Regions from separate parts of the Erwinia sp. INIA01 genome, predicted to be linked through region 3. Evidence: riboswitches for the same ligand, from Rfam matches in the RefSeq annotation. Region 3 holds a riboswitch; each other region holds the start of a gene.

Region 1 (5,145 bases), on a different contig from region 3:
CGTTGACTGATGTTCATCGATGGTGTGCGGCCGGGTGTCGGTAATACACAGGGTTCCCACCGAAATGCCTTCCCGCGTGTAGAGGGGTATACCCGCGTAGAATCGAATGAAAGGCGCGCCCAGCGTGAAGGGACTTTGGCTGAAACGCGGGTCGAGCAACGTGTCGCTACAGATCAGCAGCGAATCCCTGAGCACCACCTGGCGGCAGAAGGCGTCATGCAGCGAACTTTGCGGCACATCCAGGCAGCAGGCGGCCTTAATATACTGATTTTCATTATCCAGAACCGAGACAAAGCAGCCCGGGAACGCCAGCAGATCGCTGGCGAGCAGGGTGAATTTTTGCAAAATATCATCGCGGATAGCATCTTCAGATTTGAGCATCTCAAGGGCAGCCAGGCGTCTGACATCATCGTTACTGAAGGTCCCACTCATGGTTTGGATTCGCATTAAAGAGTTGATGGCTGCTGACCCCGTCAGACTATCACGATTCCTCTCTCTGACTGGTCGATCTTCACTGCTGTCATCATGAAAATAATTTTTAATGATAGTGAAGAGATTGCATCATTCCAATGCGGTCCCGGGTTTTGCTGGCACTACATGCGTAATTGTGATGGAAATCATGGCTCAGAGAGCCATGTCGATGTTTTCCTCACGGTTTACACGGCGGCGCCAGCCCAGCTCGGGGGCAATCAGCGTGGCGAAGTCGCTGATAATCTGGCGATACTGGTCTGCGGTGAACTCATAGGGCAATTCCAGTCTCAGTTCATCCACTTCGCGCAGGATCGGATCGTTAAACAGACGTTCCAGGATCTGTTCCGCATCGCCCACGATATCCTGTGAAAACAGCGTACGGCGCGGCCCCTGCGGTGTCAGCGTGCGTTCATAGCGGCTGGCGGCAAATTCCGCGTAGCGGCGGCGGGTTGGGGTGTCCGCACTGTCGATGGGAACAATGACCCGGCCTGCGGCGATACGCGGCCGACGCGGGGCATCTTCGGGCCAGTTTTTACGATAGGTGGCAATCTGCGCCAGCTGCGCCTCATAGTAATTATTCGTCTCTTCACCTGAGGTCAAATTGCCGATCAGCATGTTAAAACCGTTCGCCGCCGCCCAGGCCGCCGATTTCAGCGAGCCGCCGCCGTACCACAGGCGATTAACCAGCCCCGGCGAGTCGGGATGCAGGCGCGGGCGCTGCTGGTTGCCCGGCGAGGCAATCAGGGTATTTTCATCCGCCAGCCAGCGGCCGCTGAGGTTATCCCGCAGGCGTCGAACCCGATCGTAGGAGAAATCTTCCTGCCGCCAGTCGCCGGAGAACAGCGCCGGGCCGATCAGTTCCAGGTGGTTCGGCTGCCCGGCACTGAGGCCCACGTTGAGCCGTCCACGGGACAGCACGTCCACCGTCAGTAAATCTTCCGCCAGCCGAAACGGGCTTTCATAGCCCATCTGGATCACCGCGGTGCCCAGCTCAATATGCCGGGTGCGCTGCGTGGCGGCGGCCAGAAAGGTACTCGCCGAGGAGACGCCGTGCTCCAGATGGCGCTGGCGAATCCAGGCACCGTTGTAGCCCAGCGATTCACCCAGCTCGAACAGTTGCAGGGTCTCTTCCAGCCCCTGTAGCGGGGCGTGGTCCGGGTAGTTCCCGGGAGTAAGGAAAGCGATATGCGATATGGCCGGTTTCGTCATGGTGTCCATCCGTTCAGACCTGATGTGGGAAAGGCGCACTGAAAAATCCTTCAGCATCGGGCAATTGTGTTGCCTGCCCCGCACTTTGCAAAATGCTGAATCCGGCACTCTATTTTCATCTGGCGAAAACGGTCGTCGAAATAAATCCACCTAAACGCTTGCGGTTGCGCTCAGGATGCAATAAAAAAGTCTCTGTCAGGGGAGTCTCGCCGAAGAGACTGAGAGGCTGATTGCGATTTATCGCGGCTCAGCGACCCTTAGAACCTGACCCAGTTGATACTGGCGTAGGAAGACCTGTCGTGCCGCTTCACCGCACGCCTTATCGGGCAGATCGCAGCCGCCGAACGCCGATACTCTCCCTTCTCATTATCGCGGGTCTTCTTAGTTATCTGAGAGGCCGGTATGACGTTTGTAACAACTCTCCCTGAATATTCCGCCGAGGCGACATCGTGAGCCACTGGTCGATCCTGGGTTCCGGCGTGACCGGGCTGTGCGTGGCTACTGCGCTGGCCGACGCCGGAGAAAAGCTGGAAATCATCACCTCTGAGGAATACTGCCCCGCGTCGCACTATGCGGGCGGTATGCTCGCGCCGTTCTGCGAGGGTGAAGGCGCACCGGAAGAGGTGGTCAGGCTGGGGCAGGGCTCCGCCGACTGGTGGCAGGCGCACGTCAGCGGCGTGGAGCGCCAGGGTACGCTGGTGATCGCACCGCCGCGCGACAGCATGGAGCTGAACCGCTTTGCCAAAATGACCCAGGGCCATGAGTGGGTGGACCCGGGCAGCGTGGAGGATCGTCTGGCCGGGCGATTCGCACGCGGGCTGTTTTTCCCCAGCGAAGGGCACCTTGACCCGCGCAAGGCGATGCAGGAGCTGAGGCAGAAGCTGCTGGCCGCGGGGGTGGCGATGCACCACGGCAAACCAACGGGCAAAATTATCGACTGCCGGGGCATTCACGCCGCGCCGCTGCTGCCGGAACTGCGCGCCGTGCGCGGTGAGATGCTGATCCTGCAAAGCGATGAGGTGCAGTTTTCACGCCCGGTTCGCCTGCTGCATCCACGCTTTCCCTGCTACCTGGTGCCGCGCAGCGAAGGGCGCTTTATGCTCGGTGCCACCATGGTGGAAAGCAACGACGCCAGCCCGATCAGCGCCCGCGCGCTGATGGAACTGCTGAGCGCGGCGTACACCATCGACCCGGCGCTGGCCGAAGCGCGGGTGATTGAAACCGGCAGCGGCCTGCGCCCCTCTTACCCGAACAACCTGCCGGATATTCGCTATCGCGACGGCACCTTCCACGTCAACGGCATGTACCGGCACGGCTTTTTGCTGGCACCGATCGTGGCGCAAAATCTTATCCAACAGCTGTCGCAGGAGACGCGTTGATGCACATTTTACTGAACGGTCAGGCGACCGAAACCCAGGCCGCGACCCTGACGGCGCTGCTTAACGAGCAGCAGATCGATCGCAGCTGCGTGGCCTGCGCGCTGAACGGCGATTTTGTCCCGCGCGGGCTGTATGACGCCACGCCAATTAACGAAGGCAGCAAGATTGAAGTGCTGTCACCGATGCAGGGGGGCTGAGATGAACTTTTACGATTACGCACCTGAATCACGCTTTCTGTTGGGCACGGCGGGCTACCCGTCGCCGGAGATTTTAGGCCAGGCGATTGAAGCCTCCGGCACCGAGATTATTACCGTCAGCCTGCGTCGTGAAGGCGGTGCGGGTGGGGCGTTCCGCGATCTGCTGACCCGGCTGAACAAACGCGTGCTGCCGAATACGGCAGGCTGCCATACGGTGAAAGAGGCGGTCACCACGGCACATATGGCGCGTGAGCTGTTCAACACCCGCTGGATCAAGCTGGAGGTGATCGGCCATGCCGACACGCTCCAGCCGGACCCGTTCGGACTGGTTGAAGCGGCGCGTATCCTCTGCGAAGAGGGGTTCCAGGTGTTTCCCTACACCACTGAAGATCTGGTATTGGGCGAGAAGCTGCTGGAGGCGGGCTGCCAGGTACTGATGCCGTGGGGTGCGCCGATCGGTTCCGGCCAGGGGCTGCGCAATATTGAAGGGCTGCGCACCATGCGCGCATGGTTTAAGGACGTGCCGCTGGTGGTGGATGCCGGGATCGGTACGCCGAGCCAGGCCGCGCAGGCGATGGAGATGGGCTTTGACGCGATCCTGCTGAATACCGCCGTAGCGAAAGCGCAGGACCCGGTGCGCATGGCCAGCGCCTTCCGCGATGCGATCCACGCCGGGCAGCAGGCGCTGCTGGCCGGGCCGATGGAGCGCCGCGATATGGCGGCGGCCTCAACCCCGGTCTTCGGCCTGGCGGAGTTTAACTGATGGATCGCTACCAGCGGCAGACCATGCTGCCGGAAATCGGCCCGCAGGGACAGCAGAAGCTGGCGCAGGCGCGGGTGCTGGTGGTCGGCGCGGGCGGCCTGGGTGCCACGCTGCTGCCGCAGCTGGCCGGGGCGGGAGTCGGCTTTCTGCGCGTCTGCGACGACGACCGCGTGGAGGTGCATAACCTGCACCGGCAGACGCTGTTCACCATGCAGGATGTCGGCCAGCCGAAAGCCATGGCGGCGCGCCGGGCGCTGAATGGGCTGAACCCGGAGTGCGAGGTGGAAGCCGTTGACATCAGGCTGTCCGGCAGCAGCCTGGACCACGCGCTGCGCGATATTGATGTCGTGGTGGATGCGGCGGATAACTTCGCCATCACCTGGCTGCTTTCTGACGCCTGCTTCAGCCGTGGCCTGCCGCTGATTTCCGCCTCGGTTCTGGGGCGGCAGGGCTATGTTGGCGGCTTCTGCGCCGGTGCGCCGAGCTATCGCGCGCTGTTTCCGCAGTTGCCGTCCTCGGCGGCCAACTGCAGTACGGCGGGGGTGATGGGGCCTGCGGTGGCCACGCTGGGCGCGCTACAGGCGCAGATGTCCCTCAGCGTGCTGCTCGGCCTGACGCCATCACCGCTGGGCTGCATGGTGAACTGTGATTTCGTGAACTGGCGCTTCGGCCAGTTCCGCTTTGACGGCGCGCCGGAACCGACGGAAGCGATCATCCCGTTCCTCGACGCGCAGATGCTGACGGCGGAAGACTGCATTGTGGAGCTGCGTAGCCTGGAAGAAGCCCCGGTGAGCGTGGCCGCGCAGGCTCAGCGCATCCTGCCCGCCGAGCTGGCCGCCTGGCAGCCACCAGCGTCGGGGCGTATCGTGCTGGTTTGCGCCAGCGGCATTCGTGCGGGCCGCGCGGCGCAGCAGCTGAAAGAGCGGGGATACCGCGATCTGGCGCTGGTGGCGGCGGACTATATTCCGGGGGAGTGACGATGAATTGCGCGTCAGGGGAGGATGAGCTCTTACCCGCTGACGCGTTTAATTATTTGTCTGAGGTATGAAATGCCCGTACAACGCGCATTTCATTTTCATCCCATAGCCACGGGGTTTCTTTTTCAGACAGAGTGGACGTTTCTGAT
Region 2 (5,145 bases), on a different contig from region 3:
AGCATGATGCCATCAATGTGGATTACACCGACGGAATCAGCGTTGAGTATGCCGACTGGCGCTTCAATCTCCGCAGTTCCAACACTGAGCCTGTAGTACGTTTGAATGTTGAGTCTCGTGCTGATGAAGCTCTTATGCAGTCAAGAACGAATGAGATCTTGGAAATTTTACGAAAATAGTTTATTTCTGACAGGTGGGGATACCCACCTGTATAACTCATTTTTTCAAAAATCTTGATGTAAGAATAAATAAAAAATCTATTCATCAGGGTTAATATTTAAGCCAGAGGGTATGATATGTCTACGGAAAAAAACATTGGCATTGTTGTTGATTGGTTAGTGACTTATGCTGGTGCCGAGCGAGTAGTGAAGGATTTTGTGGATGTTTATCCAAACTCTGAGCTTTATTCAGTTGTTGAGTTTTTAAATGATGATGCAAAAAAACTTTTCCACAATAAAAAAGTTAACACTACATTCATTCAAAAATTCCCATCAGCGAAAAAGAAATATCAAAAATATCTGCCTTTTATGACGATGGCCGTTGAGCAGCTTGATGTTTCAAAACATGATGTTGTGCTTTCAAGCAGTCATGCTGTTGCAAAAGGAGTTCTGACCGGGCCCGATCAACTGCATATCAGCTATGTGCATTCCCCGATTCGCTATGCCTGGGATATGCAACACCAATATCTGCGAGAAGCTGGTTTGAATAAAGGTCTTAAAGGATTCCTGGCGAAATGGTTGCTGCATAAAGTCCGAGTGTGGGACTATAGAACGGCAAACGGTGTAGATCATTTTATTGCTAACTCTCAGTTCATCGCGCGTCGAATTAAGAAAGTATACGGGCGTGAAGCTGATGTCATTTATCCACCGGTAGATGTGGATAGATTTACACTGCATGAAAAGAAAGATGATTTCTATTTTACAGCTTCACGAATGGTTCCTTACAAGCGTATCGATCTGATTGTTGAAGCCTTCAGTAAAATGCCGGATAAAAAATTAGTTGTTATCGGCGATGGCTCTGAAATGGCTAAGATTAAGTCTAAAGCCGGAAGTAACGTTGAAATTATGGGATACCAGTCAAACGAAGTTATGGTTGATCATATGCAAAGAGCTAAGGCTTTTGTTTTCGCCGCAGAGGAAGATTTCGGTATTACTCCGGTAGAAGCTCAGGCCTGTGGTACACCAGTAATTGCCTTTGGTAAAGGTGGTGCCCTGGAAACAATTCGTCCTTACGGGGTTGAAAAACCAACGGGAATATTCTTCGATCATCAAACGATTGAATCCGTAATTGAAGCTGTTAAAAAATTCGATGCGATTGACGATGCAATCACGCCACAAAACTGCCGTGAAAATGCTGTGCGTTTCTCAAGCGAAAGATTTAAGAAGGAAATTGCTGATTACGTCGAGGGAAAATGGTCTTTATTTAACGAAACTAAAAAAATTCGTTACTGATTTAATCATGGTTGGGCTTTTTCACGAACTCAGCCTGATTTAAGAACGCAATCATCTGATGCTATAAATATACCTAATCACTTCAGGTTGTTGACCTACAGCTAACAAGAGTGACACTAGAATGACAATTCTACATCATCGAACACGCTCAAATGCCAATGCCTCATTGATATCAATGGTGCAGCGTTTTTCAGATATCTCTATTATATTCTTGGGTTTATATGTTGTTGCCTATTTCAACGATCGGCAGTTCGACTATAAACATGTATTGATTGCACTCGTAGTTTTGGTTGTCTTCCAAATGATCGGTGGAATGACCGATTTTTACCGTTCCTGGAGAGGAGTGAAATCTTCCGCAGAGCTGATCCTGATCTCCAAGAACTGGACGTTAAGTCTGTTACTGACTTTGGGGTTAAGCTCCCTGTTAAGTGACTTTGATCTGAGCTTCAAAATATTCATTCAATGGTATTTGGTTGTCGTTGCCGGTTTCCTTGTATGCCGTATGGCCATTCGTATTGGTTCCGGGATGCTAAGAAAGATGGGATACAACACACGTAACGTGGCGCTTGTGGGGACTATGCCAGCCGGTATCAACTTGATCAGCAGTTTTCTTGAAGAGCCGTGGATGGGTTTTGTTGTTGCCGGCGTCTATGATGAGCAGCCAATTGAAAACACCAATGGTATTAAATACGCGGGTGACTTTGACAAACTAATCGAGGATGCCCGCGAAGGCAAATTGGATCGTATCTACATTGCGATGAGCATGAAAGATGAATCCAAAATTAAAGATATTGTCAAACGCTTAACGGACACTACCTGTTCTGTTTTACTAATACCGGACGTTTTCACTTTCAATATTCTTCAGTCTCGTACTGAAGAGATTAATGGTGTGCCGGTAGTCCCATTATTTGATACGCCTCTTAACGGTATCAATATGGTATTCAAGCGTCTTGAAGACATTATTGTGTCATCGATTATTCTGCTGTTTATCTCACTGCCGTTGATTGTTATTGCCTGTGCTGTGAAGATGAGTTCTCCTGGTCCGGTTATCTTCCGCCAGATTCGTTATGGCATGGACGGTAAACCAATAATGGTATGGAAGTTCAGAACCATGTCAGTCATGGAAAACGGCGCTAAAGTTACCCAGGCTAAGCAAAACGATCCTCGCGTGACCAAAGTCGGTAAGTTTTTACGCAATACCTCACTGGATGAACTGCCGCAGTTCTTTAACGTGCTTTTTGGTCAGATGTCAGTAGTGGGTCCACGCCCTCATGCCGTTGCGCACAACGAACAGTATCGCTCACTTATTGAAGGTTATATGCTGCGCCACAAAGTTAAGCCGGGGATAACAGGGCTTGCGCAGATTAATGGCTTCCGTGGTGAAACGGACACGCTGGACAAAATGCAAAAGCGTGTTGATTTCGACCTGATTTATATTCGTGGTTGGAGCATTTGGTTGGATTTGAAAATTATTTTCCTGACTTTCTTTAAAGGTTTCGTTAATAAAGCTGCTTATTAATCTGGACCTTATGATAAGACTATGTCGGACAGGCTTTAAGATGAATAAAAACCCGCCTCGGCGGGTTTTTTACTTTAGAATTCTTATGCTTGATTTAGCCCATCCCTTTACATATTCTTTCCGTCGAAACACATGACTCGGGGTGCCCCTCCTGTTTTCCCAGGACAAGGCTGAGAAAAACCCGCATAACCTGAACTGGATAATGCCAGCGGAGGGAAGTCAGATGCCTCCAACCGGCATCGCCTTCTTGATCGCCGGTTGGGAGTATAGATGAGCCAACCCATTCCCCTCAGCCACCACGATGTGGCGCACTCTCTGGCGCTGTTCCGCCAGCAATCCCCCCTTATTCACTGCATGACCAATGATGTGGTACAGACCTTTACGGCCAACGTTCTGCTGGCGCTTGGGGCATCCCCGGCGATGGTGATCGATGCCGAAGAGGCTGCGCAGTTTAGTGCGGTAGCCAGCGCGCTGCTGGTCAATGTCGGCACGCTGACCCGCTCGCGCAGCGCGGCGATGCTGGCGGCGGTGGAGTCAGCAAACCGTGCAGGGCGCAGCTGGTCACTGGACCCGGTGGCGGTCGGGGCGTTAGCCTTCCGTACCGAATTCTGCCATCAGCTGCTGAATCATCAACCTGCCGCCATCCGCGGTAATGCCTCAGAGATCAAGGCGCTGGCGCAGGAAGCCGTTTCAGGGCGCGGCGTCGATTCCCGGCATCAGTCCGATGCCGCGATCCAGGCCGCACAGAAGCTCGCTTTGCAGAGCGGGGCGGTTGTGGCGGTCACCGGAGAAGTGGACTTTGTTACTGACGGTCAGCGGACTCTCAGTGTCAGCGGCGGTTCACCGTTGATGACGCGCGTGGTTGGTACAGGCTGTGCGCTGTCGGCGGTGGTGGCGGGTTTTGCCTCGCTGCCCGGCGATCGCCTGATCCACGTTGCCAGCGCCTGCCGCGTGGTATCACTGGCCGGCGAGCGTGCCGCCGCGATCGCAACAGGACCGGGGAGCTTTATCCCTGCCTTCCTTGATGCGCTCTATCTGTTGACCCCGGAGGAACTGGCATGAAGCGGATTAATGCACTGACCATTGCCGGTACCGATCCCAGCGGCGGAGCGGGTATCCAGGCGGATCTGAAAGCGTTCTCGGCGCTGGGCGCTTACGGCACCAGCGTGATCACCGCGCTGGTTGCGCAGAATACCCGGGGCGTGCAGTCGGTTTATCGTATTGAGCCAGATTTTGTTGGCGCGCAGCTGGATTCAGTGCTGTCGGATGTACGTATCGATGCGATCAAAATCGGTATGCTGGCGGAATCCGACATTGTGGAAGTGGTGGCCGAGCGTTTGCAGGCAGCCACCACACCCTGGGTTGTGCTGGATACGGTGATGCTGGCAAAAAGCGGCGATCCGCTGCTTTCTCAACGGGCGGTTGCCACACTGCGCGAACGCCTGCTGCCGCAGGTGTCGATTATCACGCCAAATCTGCCGGAGGCCGCTGCTCTGTTGGACTGCCCGATGGCGAGCAACGAGCAGGAGATGCGCGAGCAGGGCAGGGAACTGCTGGCGATGGGCTGCCAGGCGGTGCTGATGAAGGGCGGCCACCTCAGCGAGTCGGAAAGCCCGGACTGGCTGTTCACCCGCGAGCTGGAACAGCGCTTCACCGCGCCGCGCGTGAATACCCGCCACACCCACGGCACCGGATGCACGCTCTCTGCGGCGCTGGCCGCGCTGCGCCCGCGCCACGATAATTGGGTGGCAACCGTGCAGGCGGCGAAGACCTGGCTGCAGGGTGCGCTGGAGCAGGCGGATTCGCTTGAAGTCGGGCAGGGGATTGGTCCGGTTCATCACTTCCACCAATGGTGGTAATGAATGCAGGGGCAAACGCGCTTTTGTGCGCATTAGTCTGAAAAATCCAGTCAGCAATTTGCCTGGTTAAAGGTTTAGGTTCACCCTGTTGAGGTCAGAAATCAGTCGTATTTCTGAACAGCGGGCCATTTGACCGTTGGCTGGTCGTGGCCCTCCCTACCTTTGACAGGAGTTATCATGACGGACATCGTACAGTTATTGGGCAAAGAAGCAGATTCTCTTTTGCAACATCGCTGCATGACTATTCCAGCAGACAGCCTCTATCTTCCGGGATCGGATTACGTAGACCGGGTGATGGTTGATAATAACCGTCCCC
Region 3 (5,145 bases):
CATTGAAATTCTGTGCGATAGCAAAAAAGCGATAATGCTACCGATCCAGAAAATCCAGATCCCCCAAAGATAATATTGCGTTCTGTTCTTAAACATACCTACATCCAACCTACATATGAATCACCTTGATGAATTGTCGCCCGACCGCATCACTAATGGCTGCATACGGATCGGCAACTTCGCTTTCAAAGGATTTAATAAGATATATTAGGAAATAGCACTCTGAGTTAAATAAAGACTATTTCTTTCATCGGGAATTTAAAGCGAAAAACGGAGTCAATTGAAAACTATTCCTTGTTACGAGCTTAAAATCTTCCACGCAGTGAATCATATTAGAATTCACCGCAGAGATAAACCTAAAGGTCCTTATATCTGGATAGCAGTCAATCCCCCGGCCGCACCAAACGGCAAACCAGGGGAAACAGAGTGGGAAGTACTAATGCATTAAATTGTTAATCAGTCGTGAATTTCACTCATCATCAGCACGGCATAATGCCACTGTATCCTCGATTAAACGTCGTGCGATAGTGCCTGCTGGCGGCAACAGCGGTAAAGCATCATACCGATACCAACCCGCATCCAGCAGTTCTTTAGGATCAATGTTGATTTCGCCCGCATCATAGTCGGCCATAAAGGCCATCATCAGCGACTGTGGAAATGGCCACGGCTGAGATGAAACATATCGCAGATTTTTAACCTTAATTGCCGCCTCTTCCATCACTTCGCGCGCTACCGTCTGCTCCAGCGTCTCACCGACTTCAGCAAAGCCCGCTAGCACAGTATAAATGCCGTTACGATGGCGGGTATGCTGGGCCAGCAGGATCTTATCTTCACGGCGAATGGCAACAATGATACAGGGAGCAATTTGCGGATAGTAACGCTGCCGACAGTGGCTGCACAGGCAGGCCCATTCGGTTTTGCTATGATGCATCTCGTGGCCGCAATAGCCACACCAGCGGTGCGACCGGTAAAACTCTGCCAACTGTATACCCCGACCAGCCAGCTGGAATAAACCGGTCTCCTGATCGAGTAGCTGACGCAGCGATCCGGTATCACGCGTGCGGTTTTCGCAGATCAACCACACCGTTTCCCCCTGCCATTCGCCGATAGGCGATCCTTTTGATCCCGTCAAGCCGAATGATTCGGCAGATCCTCGAGGAATTTCGCCTTTTGGTAACCAAATTTTATGTTCGTGGCTGACAACCCACCAGCCAGTGTCTACGCTTGATATTTGACGTTCCATAACTTGCTTATCATCCTCAGCTCAAAGACTGGTTTGAGGTCAGGCATTAAAAATAAAACTCACGGAGATGAACATGCTTAACCAGTTAGAAAATCTGGCCGCGCGGGTTGGCGGCTGTAGTGAACTGGTCGATTTCTGTTTACACGCCCGTAAGCAGCTGCTGATTGCCTATTATCAAATGGCCGGTTTAAAGCCTAACAAGGAATCGTTGACGGCGCTCGATGAAAATGCGCTGGATAATTTTTGCCAGAATCTGGTGGACTATCTCTCTACCGGCCATTTCACGGCTTACGAACGTTTCATTAAAGAGCTGGAAGGAACGGAACAGCTGGCGCAGGCGGCATTAATTTATCCATCCTTACGTGCCAATACCGACCACATTATGCAGATTTATGATACGTATCTGGAAAAGGCCATCGAAACAGATGATGCGGTAGATTTCCAGCAAACGCTTTCCCTGGTCGGCGAAGTGCTGGCTGAACGTTTCGTGCTGGAAGATAAATTTATCAAGCTGGCTCTGGAAAAAGTTGCTGAAAATCAGATAACTAAAGATGTAGCGCCTCTTGCGCCTTCCGCCTGATTCGTTATCAGATTGTGAATTACTTGTAGTTTCCAATTAGCCCCTTTATGCTGAAGGGGCTATTTAGTTTGAGCAAAAAACGTTTTGTTCTGACTTAAAACTGATTTTCTGACAACAAAGTCTGAAAATCAGAGAGTATTTCTTGTCGGAGTGCCCCATGGGGCTGAGACCGTTAATTCGGGATCCGCGGAACCTGTTCAGGTTAACACCTGCGAAGGGAACAAGAGTAAAATCGTCTGCGATGATGCGAAATAAAATGTTTCACATCGTTCAAATTACTCCCGCCTCCAGGCAAGCAACTTTCCCTAATATTTCAGGAATTTGCTATGTCTACCGTTGAAAAACTTCTCGTTGAGAAAAAAACCAATCGCCGTGAGCAGCGCGCTGAAGCTCAGCAGTTTATCGATTCTCTGCAAGGCACGGCCTTCCCCAATTCAAAACGTATTTATCTGACCGGCTCCCGGGACGATATCCGCGTGCCAATGCGCGAAATCCAGCTTAGTCCAACCGTGATTGGGGGCAGCAAAGATAACCCGACGCTGGAAGAGAATGAGCCGGTGCCTGTGTACGACACGGCTGGCCCCTACGGCGATCCGGCAGCGGCTATCGATGTGCATCGCGGCATCGACAAGTTGCGCAGCACATGGATTCACCAGCGTGCCGATACGGAAGAAATTACTGAACTCAGCTCGGTCTACACCCAACAGCGGCTGGCCGATGAAGGCCTGGATCATCTGCGTTTCGAGAACCTTCCTCGTCCACGCCGCGCACTGGCAGGCCGCTGCGTTACTCAAATGCATTACGCGCGCCTGGGCGTGATCACCCCGGAAATGGAATATATCGCCATCCGCGAGAATATGGGCCGTGAACGTATTCGCGGTGAAATCCTTCTGCAACAGCATCCGGGCAACAGCTTCGGCGCCAGCCTGCCTGAAAATATCAGCGCAGAGTTTGTGCGCCAGGAAGTCGCCGCCGGGCGGGCGATCATTCCGGCCAATATTAACCATCCGGAATCAGAACCGATGATCATTGGGCGTAACTTCCTGGTGAAGATCAACGCCAATATCGGCAACTCCGCGGTCAGCTCTTCGATTGAGGAGGAAGTTGAAAAACTGGTGTGGTCTGCACGCTGGGGCGCCGACACGGTGATGGATCTTTCTACCGGTCGCTATATCCATGAAACGCGTGAATGGATACTGCGTAACAGCCCTGTACCGATTGGCACCGTGCCAATCTACCAGGCGCTGGAGAAGGTTAATGGCGTAGCAGAAGATCTTAACTGGGAAATTTTCCGCGATACGCTGCTGGAACAGGCAGAGCAAGGCGTTGACTACTTCACCATTCATGCCGGCGTGTTGCTGCGTTACGTACCGATGACCGCTAAAAGGCTGACCGGCATTGTTTCGCGCGGCGGATCGATCATGGCGAAATGGTGCCTGTCGCACCATAAAGAGAGTTTCCTCTACCTGCATTTCCGCGAGATTTGTGAAATCTGTGCCGCCTATGATGTTTCCCTCTCACTCGGGGACGGCCTGCGCCCGGGTTCGATTCAGGATGCTAACGACGAAGCACAGTTCTCCGAACTACATACGCTGGGAGAGCTAACCAAAATTGCCTGGGAATATGATGTGCAGGTGATGATTGAGGGACCCGGGCACGTGCCAATGCAGATGATCCGCCGTAATATGACCGAGCAGCTGGAACATTGCCATGAAGCACCGTTTTATACGCTCGGCCCGCTGACCACCGACATCGCTCCCGGCTATGACCACTTTACGTCCGGGATTGGTGCAGCGATGATCGGTTGGTTTGGCTGCGCGATGCTGTGCTATGTGACGCCGAAAGAGCATCTTGGATTGCCTAACAAAGAAGATGTTAAACAGGGGCTGATTACCTATAAGATCGCCGCACATGCTGCCGATCTCGCAAAAGGCCATCCCGGCGCGCAGATCCGTGATAATGCGATGTCGAAAGCACGCTTTGAGTTTCGCTGGGAAGATCAGTTTAATCTTGCCCTCGATCCGCATACCGCCCGCGCCTATCATGATGAAACCCTGCCGCAGGAATCCGGCAAGGTGGCGCACTTCTGCTCAATGTGCGGGCCGAAGTTCTGTTCAATGAAGATCACCCAGGAAGTGCGCGAGTACGCCGCGCGCCAGCAAGCCCAGGCCATGCCGATTGAGATAGGTATGGCGCAGATGTCTGATGAATTCCGCAATCGCGGCGGTGAGCTGTATCACCGCGCCGATGCGCTTAAAACCGAGGAAAATGTATGAGTCGTGGTCCTTTTCCCGCTACCGACGCCCGGCTTGGGCTTTATCCGGTGGTGGAAACCGTTGAGTGGATTGTCCGCCTGCTGGATTTTGGTGTGCGCACTATACAACTGCGCATTAAAGATCGTCAGGATGATGAAGTAGAGCAGCAGATCGCTGAAGCGATTGCCCTCGGCAAACGTTACCAGGCAAGGTTGTTTATCAATGACTACTGGCGTCTGGCGATCAAATATCAGGCGTATGGCGTTCATCTGGGTCAGGAAGACCTGGATATCGCCGACCTTGATGCGATTCACGCTGCAGGACTGCGGCTGGGACTGTCTACTCACGATGATGCCGAGCTGGATCGGGCGCTGGCCGTAGAACCGTCCTACATCGCTTTGGGCCACGTTTTTCCAACGCAGACCAAAGATATGCCTTCTGCGCCACAGGGGTTAGCGGAACTGGCTCGGCATATTCAACGCCTGCAGGGTGTCTCTACTGTCGCTATTGGCGGTATCAGCATCGATCGCGTCCCGGCCGTGCTGGCAACCGGTGTCGGCAGCGTGGCCGTGGTCAGTGCCATCACCAAAGCGGAAGACTGGCAGGCGGCAACTCGCCAGCTGCTGGATCTGATTGAATCCCCGGAAGGCGCTGCACAATAAAATGTAATGTGTCGTAACGCCGGCAAACTGTCATGAAGCAACGCCGCAGACTCAGTCTCTGCGGCTTTTCACCTCTGTATACCCCGCTATAGTGGCGGGGCTGACGACAGTTTCGCCGTCAGCCAGGGTCAGCGCTGTTCCTTCCCGCTGGCCCTGCCTTCTCCCCAATCGTTACTGGCCGTCGTCAGCTCATGTACCGGTGAGCAGGATTGCATGGCCCGCTCTACGGCAGCGCCAAGAATCGCCAGCGCCCGCTCGGTTTTATCCGTACAGGTTTGGGCATAGCTCAACCGCAGGCAGTTGCGATACTTACCCGAAGCGGAGAACAACGAACCGACGGCGATTTGGATTTTTGAATCCCGCAGTTCAGCATTGAGCCGGTGTGAATCAAACGCTTCCGGTAAC
Region 4 (5,145 bases), on a different contig from region 3:
ACGCACCGGCGGCACGGTGTTCCCGGTGATCAAAAACCTGCCGCCGCTGTTTAAATCATTCCCCAACGATCCCTCGTCAAAGCGCATCGGCGGCTACCTGATGTGGATGATGGTGATAGGCACCAGTCTCAGCTCATCGATGTTTATTACTGGTGCCGCGCCTAACGTGCTGGGCCTGGAGTTTGTGGGTAAAATTGCCGGTATTCATATCAGCTGGCTGCAGTGGTTCCTCAGCTTCCTGCCGGTGGGGATTATCCTGCTGATCGTGGCACCCTGGCTGTCCTATATTCTTTATAAGCCAGAGATCACCCACAGCGAGGAAGTCTCAAACTGGGCGGGTGGCGCGCTAAAAGAGATGGGTCGCCTGACGCGCCAGGAGATGACGCTGATTGGTCTGGTGCTGCTGAGTCTGTCTTTGTGGGTATTTGGCGGCAAAATTATTAACGCCACGGCGGTCGGCCTGCTGGCGGTATCCCTGATGCTGGCGCTGCACGTGGTTCCGTGGAAGGACATCACTAAATATCACAGCGCCTGGAATACGCTGGTTAACCTCGCCACGCTGGTGGTGATGGCGAATGGCCTGACCCGCTCCGGCTTTATCGACTGGTTTGCCAACACCATGAGTCGCCATCTGGAGGGATTCTCCCCCAGCGGTACGGTGGTGGCGCTGGTGCTGGTGTTCTATTTTGCCCACTATCTGTTTGCCAGCCTGTCTGCCCACACCGCCACCATGCTGCCGATGATCCTTGCCGTGGGGAAAGGTATTCCCGGCGTGCCGATGGAGCACCTGTGTATCCTGCTGGTGCTGTCGATTGGTATTATGGGCTGCCTGACGCCGTATGCCACCGGTCCCGGCGTGATTATCTACGGCTGCGGCTACGTTAAGTCGAAAGATTACTGGCGGCTGGGTGCGATATTCGGCGTGGTATTTATTTCGCTACTGCTGCTGGTCGGCTGGCCAATTCTGGCACTGTGGAGCTGATTTTCGGGGCAGTTTTTTGGGGCAGACTGCACTGGCTTTCTGCCCCTTCTTTATGACGCTCCGGATGCCCGAGTTTCTCGGGCAACTCGTATTGACATTACCCTGCTTTCAGCGTGATTTACGCATAAGCCGCATCAAAAAATGCCTTCTCCAGCCCCACCGCACGGCGGAAAAGATCCTCACACTGCGAGGCTTCTGCTGGCCCAACACGATCCAGTTCCTCACGGATAAATGCCACAAACGCGTTGAAATCCGGATTATCATGCAGCGTAACCCACTCGGCGTAGACGAAATTCTCCGGCAGCGGTCGGGCAGCGTGAGTCGCCCAGTCATAATACAGCCATTCAGCTACGTTCAGCACGGTAAGGATCGCCGCATAGCTGCGGGTGGCTGCCGCTTCACGCATGATGGCTTTAAAACCGGCCGTCGGAGCGGTATCCGGCTGTTCGTTACGTAGCTGCTCACTGACGCCCAGCGCGATAAACGAACGCAGGAAATAGGTGTTTTCTTCGGAGGAAACCATCCCGGCAAAGCGGCCAAAACGCAGGCGTGCTTCGGTGGTATCCGCACTGGCCATTGCCGCGCCAACCAGGATCAGGAAGCTGTCGAGGAAGCGGTGATCCTGAATCAGATAATTGATCATCACACGGTCGTCAACGGTGCCAGTCACCAGCTCCTCAACGAAACGGTGATTAACGGCCGCCGACCAGGTTGGCAGATTTTGGTTACGCAGGATTTCGGTAAAACGTTCGGTCATCGTGTTGTCCTGTAAAGTAAAGACAGCGCGACTGAATGTGGATACTCTGGCCGTCTCGATCGGAGGCAGGCAAAAGTCAGACAGGTTGCGCCATCCCTTCGCCGGCATTATCCGGATCAGGTATTAAGGGTCTTCGCACCGTTGCAAGTGCAAACTCTCAGCCCGCTGGTGGGCTCCCCCTGGAAAGGTTCGGCAAGAAACATAACCTGTCAGTTCAGATGTTGTAAACAAAAACTCTAAGACTGAAAAACTTTACAGCGGACGAAATAAAATCAATACGGTATCTTTGCGAGGTCATCTTCACTCAAACCGGTTATCTTCATCACCGTGATCGGGTCCAGTCCATTGCGCAGCATCATTCGCGCAATTTTCAGCGTAGCTGAACGTTCGCCGCGCTGCTCCCCGAGCAGAATCCCTTTTTTCATTCCTTTCTTTTCAAGCTGCTCTGCAAGAGTCATTAGCTGATCCTTATGCGACGGCACGCGCTGTGCCAGTTTACGGATAAAAACCTCTGCATCGGACAATTCCGCCGAGTGCGCAAAATAGTTTACCAGCGTAACCAACTGCTGTCCCGTCATGTGTTTTGCCAAAATCAGGGTTGCCAATCGATCCAACAGCCCGGTGAGATCGCGCTGATGGATATGTTTTTCATGTCTGAAAAATTACCGAATAAGGCACAACGGCATAGACATAATTCTGAGTATTGCCTCGCATAAATAAATGTAAATTATATGCAATAACCAGTATGTCTTAATAAAAAATCGAATTTACCCGCCTCGGCATTTTTGGTTTAAAAAATTGACCTGCACTGGAACATACTCACCTCGTTTATAACTTAAATATAGAAACTCAGACACTATCCTCTCGAGTTATTTCAACAATCAAAACCCGCATTGCTAATAAACGAGCACTAAATAGCGAAAAATAATTCACACTCAAGGCATCAAAACCGATGAAAAATGGCCAGGGAAAGACCAAAAATCACACCAAATGTTCGACCACATCCCGGCTATGCCGCTGGACCAGCGGGGTCGTTGCCTGTGTGGCTGTGGCTGCCGTGCTTGCCTGGTTAGCCACTCTTATCATCCCCAAACCTGGCTATCCCAACGCTAAAATATCCTTACCGATGGATGAACAACAGGTTGCACGTGGTGAATATCTGGCTCGCGTGGGTGACTGTGTTGCCTGTCATACGGCCCCCGGTAAACCGGCGTTTAGTGGCGGTTTACCCATCGCCTCCCCGATTGGTGGCATGATCCCGCCGAACATCACGCCGGATAAGAAAACCGGTATTGGTAACTATTCGTTTGGCGACTTTGAACGTGCGGTCAGATACGGCATTGCTCCTTCAGATGACACGCTATACCCCGCCATGCCGTGGACCTCTTACTCGCGTATTACTGACAACGACATGGCAGCGCTTTATGCCTATTTCATGCACGGTGTTACGCCTGTCGCGGCTCCCCGCGAGCACAACACCATTCCCTGGCCGCTCTCGATGCGCTGGCCCATGACCTGGTGGCGCTGGCTTTTTGCACCAAAACCACTGCCGCCGGGTCCGTTGCCGAAAGAACCGGTTGCGCTCGGTGCTTATTATGTCACCGGCCTCGGCCACTGCGGTGCCTGCCATACGCCCCGCGCCATCACGCTGCAGGAAGTCGTTTTTGATAACAGCAAAGGCACCCAGTACTTGTCCGGCGGTCAGGTCATTGATGGCTATTCGGTGCCCTCACTACGCGGCGAGCAGCGTTCAGGGCTGGGGCAAACTCACGCTGATGAAATCGTTGCGCTACTGAAAACCGGCCGTTCAGATAAAACCGCCACTTTCGGCCCGATGTCCGATGTTGTCACCCACTCCACACAATATATGTCGGACAGCGATCTCTCGGCCATCGCCGCTTATCTGCGCTCGTTACAGCCGAATATCATACAGGATAAGCCCTATTACGATTTAACAACCCTGAATCAGTTATCGCGAGGAGAGGCATTAAGCCCCGGAGCAAAACAGTATTTATCCCACTGCGAAGGCTGCCATTTATCTAACGGACTGGGCTACAAAAATAAATTCCCGGCGCTGGCGTTAAATACCATGGTCAATAATCCCGACCCGGCCAGCTTAATAAAAATTGTGCTGGAAGGCGCAACCAATGCCGAAACAAAACACAACGACACGCTTTATTCCATGCCCGCTTATGCCGATTCACTCAGCGACGGAAATATCGCCGACATATTGAATTTCATTCGTTCGTCATGGGGCAATCAGGCCCCTGAAGTGTCCGCTTCAGCGGTGGCCGAGGTGCGGCAAAATATAACAACACGCAACGCTAACAGCGTACGCGACTAATGAGAACTGACGGAGTGGGTATGAAAAACAGCAATCGCCGCTTACTGATATGGCTTTTCCTGACCAGCATGGCGATTTTCGCTGCGCCGCAGGCACTGGCGATGTCGGATGGCACGGATGGTAAAAGCCAGGAATTTGCGCAGCCCGAAACGGCCAGCCGCTGCATGAGCTGCCATGGTCCGGGCGGTATAAGCCAGAATCCGGAGTGGCCCAATCTGGCCGGGCAAAAAGCACCCTATTTACGCAGTCAGCTCCAGGCCTTTCGTGACGGCAGCCGTAAAAACGGCATGATGCAGAACGTTGTGAACGGTCTGACGGACACAGATATCAGCCAACTTTCTCATTACTTTAGCCAGTTGCCTTCCGCCAACCCGTAATCTGACAAGGAGCTTTTGTGCAGACGTTATTACTGGCACGCAGACATTTCCTCAAGGCCGCAGCTGCCGTTGGCATACTGTTTTCAGGCCTGCTTCGCCCGGTCACCAGTTTTGCTGCCGGCAGCGATCCTGTTCGACCAAAAGGCTTCAAGGGGCCCTTTATCAGCCACGCCGACCCGCGCTATTTCCGCTGGTTCTGGGCGATGACCTGGTACAATAAAAAGCCGAAACGATTCCCTGATGTGATTGCTCAGCCGCTGGACGCTGAAGATATAAAAATCCTGCTGATCTATGCAAAGCAGACGGGGCGTCGGGTTGCACTGCGCAGCTCCGGGCATAACATCACGCTGGCCCCGTTACGTAACGGCGCAGTGACCATCGACATGTCGCGTTTTAACAGTATTGAGCTGGACCCGCAGACCAAAACCGCCTGGGCCGGGCCCGGGGTTCTTAGTCAGGAATTGAACGAAGCCACCTTTGATAAAGGGCTGGTATTCCCAGGGGCGCATACCGGATTCGTTACCCTCGGTGGATTTCTGTTAGGCGGTGGCATGGGCTGGAATATGCCCGCCTATGGTATGGCGTGTGGGTCGATTCTGGCGGCAGAGGTGATGTTAGCGGACGGCTCGATCGTCATGGCCTCGCCCGAAGAAAACCCGGATCTCTACTGGGCGATGCGCGGCGT

The links. A riboswitch is a leader RNA that binds a small molecule or an ion and turns the genes downstream of it on or off. The one in region 3 is predicted to bind thiamine pyrophosphate.
Region 1: another riboswitch for thiamine pyrophosphate. It lies ahead of OMR58_RS01660 (FAD-dependent oxidoreductase); the one in region 3 lies ahead of thiC (phosphomethylpyrimidine synthase ThiC).
Region 2: another riboswitch for thiamine pyrophosphate. It lies ahead of thiM (hydroxyethylthiazole kinase); the one in region 3 lies ahead of thiC (phosphomethylpyrimidine synthase ThiC).
Region 4: another riboswitch for thiamine pyrophosphate. It lies ahead of OMR58_RS11105 (TenA family protein); the one in region 3 lies ahead of thiC (phosphomethylpyrimidine synthase ThiC).

Annotation. Positions count from the first base shown of each region.
Region 1 covers NZ_JAPDNC010000001.1:369,953-375,097, reverse strand. The annotation lists gene OMR58_RS01670 (sensor domain-containing diguanylate cyclase) at 1-432, opposite strand, end outside; gene OMR58_RS01665 (LLM class flavin-dependent oxidoreductase) at 625-1,680, opposite strand; TPP riboswitch at 1,868-1,988, shown strand; gene OMR58_RS01660 (FAD-dependent oxidoreductase) at 2,130-3,059, shown strand; gene thiS (sulfur carrier protein ThiS) at 3,059-3,256, shown strand; gene OMR58_RS01650 (thiazole synthase) at 3,258-4,019, shown strand; gene OMR58_RS01645 (HesA/MoeB/ThiF family protein) at 4,019-4,996, shown strand; gene OMR58_RS01640 (hypothetical protein) at 5,049-5,145, opposite strand, start outside.
Region 2 covers NZ_JAPDNC010000003.1:220,216-225,360, forward strand. The annotation lists gene cpsG (phosphomannomutase CpsG) at 1-179, shown strand, start outside; gene OMR58_RS06620 (glycosyltransferase family 4 protein) at 297-1,451, shown strand; gene wcaJ (undecaprenyl-phosphate glucose phosphotransferase) at 1,573-2,970, shown strand; TPP riboswitch at 3,099-3,204, shown strand; gene thiM (hydroxyethylthiazole kinase) at 3,241-4,032, shown strand; gene thiD (bifunctional hydroxymethylpyrimidine kinase/phosphomethylpyrimidine kinase) at 4,029-4,829, shown strand; gene fbaB (class I fructose-bisphosphate aldolase) at 5,007-5,145, shown strand, end outside.
Region 3 covers NZ_JAPDNC010000023.1:14,528-19,672, reverse strand. The annotation lists gene OMR58_RS25225 (bactofilin family protein) at 1-96, opposite strand, end outside; gene nudC (NAD(+) diphosphatase) at 470-1,243, opposite strand; gene rsd (sigma D regulator) at 1,317-1,823, shown strand; TPP riboswitch at 1,960-2,060, shown strand; gene thiC (phosphomethylpyrimidine synthase ThiC) at 2,150-4,099, shown strand; gene thiE (thiamine phosphate synthase) at 4,096-4,740, shown strand; gene OMR58_RS25200 (aminotransferase-like domain-containing protein) at 4,869-5,145, opposite strand, start outside.
Region 4 covers NZ_JAPDNC010000005.1:213,915-219,059, forward strand. The annotation lists gene OMR58_RS11100 (anion permease) at 1-982, shown strand, start outside; gene OMR58_RS11105 (TenA family protein) at 1,101-1,739, opposite strand; TPP riboswitch at 1,816-1,929, opposite strand; partial or broken gene OMR58_RS11110 (Rpn family recombination-promoting nuclease/putative transposase) at 2,012-2,389, opposite strand; gene OMR58_RS11115 (cytochrome c) at 2,692-4,083, shown strand; gene OMR58_RS11120 (c-type cytochrome) at 4,104-4,460, shown strand; gene OMR58_RS11125 (FAD-binding oxidoreductase) at 4,478-5,145, shown strand, end outside.